Linked DNA regions of Aliamphritea hakodatensis. The protein of the gene in region 2 interacts with the protein of the main gene of each other region in a pairwise test. Links are inferred from orthologs where the notes say so. Each region holds a gene or a part of one and is shown on either strand. Other genes may lie near its edges.

Region 1 (3,416 bases), 3.6 Mb from region 2 along the record:
AAACTGAACGCAGTGGCCAGTGTAACCATGGCCGGCCGACCTGGACCCAGATGTCTATGCAGGAGCTCGATGGCCTGTTCATGCGTGGTCAGTGAGCCTTGGTGCTGTTCGCAATAAACTGTTTTTAATTTGGAGTACGACGTGACAACGTCTTTACCACCGGCAATTTTTCTGATGGGCCCGACTGCGGCAGGCAAAACTGACCTGGCGATGGCTCTCTGTGACTTGCTGGACTGTGAAATCATCAGTGTGGACTCGGCCATGATCTATCGTCAGATGGACATTGGTACCGCCACGCCGGAAGCTGAGTTACTCGCCCGGTATCCCCACCGGCTGGTGGATATCCTCGACCCGTCCGAAGCGTATTCTGCGGCCGATTTTCGCCGTGATGCCTTGCAGCATATGGCGGATATTACTGCCAAAGGAAAAATTCCTCTGCTGGTGGGCGGAACCATGCTGTATTACCAGGCGCTGATGAAAGGTCTGGCCGATATGCCGGAAGCTGATCCTGTGGTGCGCCAGCGTTTGCTGGAGGAGGCAAACAGTAACGGCTGGGAATGTTTGCATAAGCGGCTGGCGGAGGTTGATCCTGAGTCGGCCCAACGGATTCATCCGAATGATCCGCAGCGGTTGCAGCGGGCGCTGGAGGTGTATGAGCTGACCGGTAAGTCCATGACTGAGCACTGGCAGGCCCAGGAGGCTTCTCGTGCGCCTTATAACATGCAGTCGCTGTGTGTGATGCCCACCGAGCGTTCGGTATTGCATCAGCGGATCGAACAGCGTTTTCATCTGATGCTGGAACAGGGCTTTGAAGCGGAGGTCAGAGCATTGTGGGACCGTGGTGATCTGGATGCATCAATGCCTTCAGTCCGCTGTGTCGGTTACCGGCAGATGTGGGAATATTTTCAGGGCCAGTGGGACCGTGAAACTATGATCCATAAAGGCGTTGTGGCGACCCGTCAGTTGGCAAAACGGCAGATAACCTGGTTGCGCAGCTGGCCCGATTTGAAAACTTTAGCCTCAAATGATCCAAATTTAACAAATAATGCCTTGAAATTGTTAGAGGGTGGCATTATATAATGCTGTAGCTTGAATTTTTCGGACCGTCCGGCTTTTTTGAGGCGGTCACATGCGCAGGATTTTTAACAGGATTTGAGTTGCGCATACCTTTTTATTATCGATTCACAGGAAGGAGCTTCCAATGTCAAAAGGGCAATCTTTACAAGACCCTTATCTGAACGTACTGCGTAAAGAACGCGTACCCGTTTCTATTTTCTTGGTAAATGGTATCAAGCTACAGGGGCAGATTGAGTCATTCGACCAGTTTGTTATCCTGCTTAAAAATACTGTCAGCCAGATGGTCTATAAACATGCAATCTCAACTGTGGTCCCGGCCCGTCCGGTTAAGTTACCACAGGGTGATGAATCGGCTGACTGAGGTTCTATTTGTTTTTTGAGCGTCCCGAGTCTGGCGAATGCGCCATTCTTGTCCACATAGATATGGCTGATGAGGCGGACCGGGAAAGCCCGAAAGAGTTAGAAGAACTCGCGCTTTCTGCTGGCGCCGATCCTGTAGATATTCTTACCGGTAGTCGCCATCAGCCCAGCCCTAAGTTATTTATCGGTAGCGGTAAGGTCGAAGAGTTGAAGGCCATGGTGCATCAGTATGATGCCGAGCTGGTTATTTTCAATCATTCGCTAAGCCCCGGCCAGGAACGTAACCTCGAAAGAGAGTTGCAGTGCCGGGTGCTGGACCGTACCGGTCTGATTCTGGATATTTTTGCTCAGCGTGCCCGTACCCATGAAGGTAAACTTCAGGTGGAGCTGGCACAGTTAGAGCATATGTCGACACGTCTGGTACGTGGCTGGACACACCTTGAGCGTCAGAAAGGTGGTATTGGTTTACGCGGCCCGGGTGAAACCCAGCTGGAAACCGACCGCCGGTTACTGCGTGCCCGCATCAAAAGTATTCTCAAACGACTGGAAAAAGTCCGTAAGCAGCGTGATCAGGGGCGTCGTGCCCGTAGCCGCGCTGAAGTGCCGGGCTTATCGCTGGTGGGTTATACCAATGCCGGAAAGTCGACGCTGTTCAATCAGCTGACTGAGGCTGAGGTGTACGCCGCTGATCAGTTGTTCGCGACGCTTGATCCGACCCTCCGCCGCATTGAAGTTGCGGATGTCGGGCAGGCAATCCTTGCTGATACGGTAGGCTTTATCCGTCATTTACCCCATAAACTGGTTGAGGCGTTTCGTGCGACGTTGCAGGAAACCACCGAGGCCACTTTGCTGCTGCATGTGATTGATGCCTTTGATGAGGATCGTCAGGAGCATATTGACGAAGTGAATGCGGTACTGGCGGAAATTAATGCGGATGAAGTGCCCTGTCTTGAGGTCTATAACAAGATTGACCGTATGACGGGTATTGAACCGCGTATTGACCGTAATGATGAAGGTGTACCGGTACGGGTCTGGGTGTCTGCGGCAACCGGACAGGGTACTGACTTGCTGTTTCAGGCTATTTCTGAGCGTCTGGCGGATGATGTGTTCCATGATTCCATTCAGGTGGCACCTTCTGAAGGTGCTTTCCGTGCCCTGCTGTATGGTCAGGGGGCAGTCCTGAATGAAACCTATGATGATGCCGGTGAAAGTCATCTGGAAGTACGCTTGCAGCGTAAAGACTTTATGCAGATTCTCAGCAGGGTAAGTATTCCGGCGGAACGTTATCTGGGGGTTGATGTCAACAAGCCTGAGTGGCTTCAGTGACGACAAATATCTGAATTTTAAAAGTAAGCTGCGTACATCGGACGTTGCATACTATGATTAAGCTACATACAATTTTGGTAGTTTTTGGTGCTTTACCTGTCGATTCGGTAAAGACAAAGCATTAACGGTTCTAGAACGGAGAACAGTATGGCTTGGAATGAGCCTGGTGGTAACGGGAATAATCAGGATCCCTGGAACTCTGGTGGCAAGCGTAACGGTGGCGGCAATAATGATCAGGGACCTCCTGATCTGGATGAAGCGCTGCAAAAGCTACAGGAAAAACTTAACGGCATTTTCGGTAAACCGAACAAGACCGGCGGTTCCGGTGGCAAATCAGCTGCGCCGTCAGGCGGTCTGTTTGGCATCCTTATCGTCATTCTGCTGGTTGGCTGGGCAGCTCTGGGCTTCTACACTGTCGATCAGCAGGAGCGGGGTGTCGTACTGCGTCTGGGTAAATTCAGCGAAACGGTTATGCCGGGTCTGCAGTGGAACCCGCCTTTGATTGATCAGGTTACTCAGGTCAATGTGACCCGGGTAAATGCTTATGATCACCGTTCCCTGATGCTGACAGAAGATGAGAACATTGTTGACGTATCTATTACCGTTCAGTACGTCATCTCTGATCCTAAGAATTACCTGCTGAAAGTCCGCGA
Region 2 (2,979 bases):
TGCCAATACACTCGGTTACTTCAGTCTTACCGCCACGCAGCAGACCGGCAAAGGCATATTCTGACAATGAGTCCGGTACCGGGGTAACCGCCCCCAGAATGGTTGCAGGGTCAGCCCCCAACGCAACCGCGACCGGGAAAGGCTCGCCCGGATGAGCTTTCTGCCATTCGCGGAAATCCAGTGCACCGCCACGGTGGGCCAGCCAACGCATGATCAGTTTATTTTTACCAATCAGTTGCTGACGGTAGATACCAAGGTTCTGACGGGGCTTTTCCGGGCCGCGGGTAATCACCAGTGGCCAGGTAACCAGCGGTCCGGCATCACCCGGCCAGCAGGTCTGAATCGGCAACGTATACAGGTCGACATCGTCCCCTTCGATCACATGAGCCTGACAATCGGCCTTGCGGACAACTTTAGGCCCCATATTCAGCACCTGCTTATACACAGGCAGCTTATCCCAGGCGTCTCTCATCCCTTTCGGCGGCTCAGGTTCTTTAAGCATCGCGAGTAACTTGCCCACTTCTCTCAGGCTTGCCACATCTTCTTCACCCATGCCCATGGCTACCCGCTTCGGCGTGCCAAAGAGGTTGGCCAGCACCGGATAGTCATATCCTTTAGGGTTTTCAAATAACAGTGCCGGGCCGCCCGCTCTGAGGGTACGGTCGCAAATTTCAGTCATTTCCAGATGAGGATCTACCTCCATCCGGATTCGCTTTAATTCACCCTGGTCTTCCAGAGTACGGATAAAGTCCCGCAGATCTTTATATTTAAGATTACTCATAACGGCCCGGCAATCAGGTTGTAATAACAAAGATTTAGCAACAAAAAAGGGTAAGCCATAAGCTTACCCTTTTGTGTTCAGAATGTTGATCAGGAACGCTTCATTGACAGGAAGAATTCATCATTCGTCTTGAAGTCTTTAAGCTTGTCCAGAACGAACTCAATGGCAGCGGAATCTTCCATCGGATCCAGCAGCTTACGCAGAATCCACATCCGCTGCAGCTCGTCCTCATCCGTCAGCAAGTCTTCACGACGGGTACCGGAGCGGCGAATATTAAAGGCCGGGTAAACACGCTTTTCTGCAACTTTGCGGTCCAGATGTACTTCAGAGTTACCGGTACCTTTAAATTCTTCAAAGATAACTTCATCCATCTTCGAACCGGTATCAACCAGTGCGGTTGCAATGATGGTCAGGCTGCCGCCTTCTTCAATGTTACGTGCCGCACCAAAGAAGCGCTTAGGACGTTCCAGTGCGTGAGCATCCACACCACCGGTCAGTACTTTACCGGAAGAAGGAATCACTGTGTTGTACGCACGGGCCAGACGGGTAATGGAATCCAGCAGGATAACCACATCCTTCTTGTGCTCAGTCAGACGCTTGGCTTTTTCCAGCACCATCTCAGCAACCTGTACGTGACGTGACGGCGGCTCATCGAACGTTGAGGCAACCACTTCGCCGCGTACAGTACGCTGCATTTCGGTTACTTCCTCAGGACGCTCATCGATCAGCAGTACAATCAGATGGGTTTCAGGGTTGTTACGGGTGATGGAGTTAGCAATGTTTTGCAGCATCAGGGTCTTACCCGCTTTTGGCGGAGACACCAGCAAAGCACGCTGACCTTTACCCATTGGGCAGACAAGATCGATGACACGGGCGGTCAGATCTTCAGTACTGCCGTTACCCAGTTCCATTTTCAGACGGTCCTGTGCGAACAGTGGCGTTAGGTTTTCGAACAGGATCTTGTTCTTAGCGTTTTCCGGCTTATCAAAGTTAATCTTGTCAACTTTCAGCAACGCAAAATAGCGCTCGCCGTCCTTAGGCGGACGAATCTTGCCTGAAATCGTGTCACCTGTACGCAGGTTAAAACGACGAATCTGGCTTGGAGAAACGTAAATATCGTCAGGCCCAGCCAGATAAGAGCTGTCTGCAGAGCGTAAGAAACCAAATCCATCTTGTAAAATTTCCAGCACGCCATCGCCATAAATATCTTCACCACTTTTAGCATGACGCTTAAGGATGGCAAAAATAACATCTTGTTTGCGGGAGCGGCCCAGGTTATCCATTCCCATTTCTTTCGCTATATTTAACAGCTCAGAAACGCTTTTCGTTTTCAGTTCGGTAAGATTCATAATGTAAGAGTTGCAGGACGTAGCCACGTTGAGAAAGAACGTTGGAGAAATCGTTCAGACTAGATTGAATTGATAATGTGAAACCGGAATCAGACAATAATCCCGATCATTGGAAGTCATAACTATAATCGCTTGTTTACGGTTAGTCCAGCATTCAGCGCGCAATCTTTATACAGCCCGAATGAAACCAAAACTAACCGTAAACCAGAGAAAACCGGCGCTTACAGGCTGGTTTCGATGAAGCCGGCCAGCTGGGATTTAGAGAGCGCACCCACCTTGGTCGCTTCAACATTGCCATCTTTAAAGATCATCAGTGTAGGGATGCCGCGGATACCGAATTTAGGCGGCGTTTCACTGTTCTCATCAATGTTCAGCTTGCAGACTTTCAGCTTACCTTCGTATTCTTTTGCAATCTCTTCCAGAACTGGCGCGATCATTTTGCATGGTCCGCACCACTCAGCCCAATAATCCACCAGTACAGGCGCTTCAGACTTGAGAACATCCTCTTCAAAGGATGCGTCGGTTACATTGATAATATCACTCATAAAAAAGCCTCACAGGGAGATTCTTGTCAATAATGGCCCCGATAATACCACTCAAAACAAACAAATGTGAATACTCAGCTTTACAGCAGCCGGTTACCGGCAAAAACAACTGATCTCAGACAGCCATCAGAAGATTAAAACAGCCTGCATCAAGCCTAAATTCTCACATACAAATGAGTTTTTGATAAACTGACATACAACAAAACAGCTATTGGACAATCCCCGATATGCCGCAGGATAACGCTTTAGTGGCCAGCCAGGACACCTTAATGGCCGCCATTGACCTTGGATCAAACAGCTTTCA

Evidence for each region. Proteins that work in one complex are often made in the same cells at the same time.
Region 1: the proteins of rho (region 2) and hfq interact in binary tests that used the Escherichia coli proteins (3 or more experiments, as listed by UniProt). The link is inferred for Aliamphritea hakodatensis from one-to-one orthologs.

What each region holds. Positions count from the first base shown.
Region 1 is NZ_AP025281.1:1,144,298-1,147,713, forward strand. What follows is about bases 1-2,819. They hold hfq (RNA chaperone Hfq), read left to right. Parts: upstream 1-1,201; coding sequence 1,202-1,438; downstream 1,439-2,819. Other genes in these bases: mutL (DNA mismatch repair endonuclease MutL), read left to right, coding at 1-95; miaA (tRNA (adenosine(37)-N6)-dimethylallyltransferase MiaA), read left to right, coding at 175-1,080; hflX (ribosome rescue GTPase HflX), read left to right, coding at 1,447-2,763. Also shown: FtsH protease activity modulator HflK, read left to right, coding at 2,911-3,416. UniProt on the Escherichia coli protein: RNA chaperone that binds small regulatory RNA (sRNAs) and mRNAs to facilitate mRNA translational regulation in response to envelope stress, environmental stress and changes in metabolite concentrations.
Region 2 is NZ_AP025281.1:4,747,271-4,750,249, forward strand. It holds rho (transcription termination factor Rho), read right to left. Parts: upstream 2,131-2,979; coding sequence 871-2,130; downstream 1-870. Other genes in the region: ubiD (4-hydroxy-3-polyprenylbenzoate decarboxylase), read right to left, coding at 1-781; trxA (thioredoxin TrxA), read right to left, coding at 2,352-2,675; PCI15_RS21460 (Ppx/GppA phosphatase family protein), read left to right, coding at 2,903-2,979. UniProt on the Escherichia coli protein: Facilitates transcription termination by a mechanism that involves Rho binding to the nascent RNA, activation of Rho's RNA-dependent ATPase activity, and release of the mRNA from the DNA template.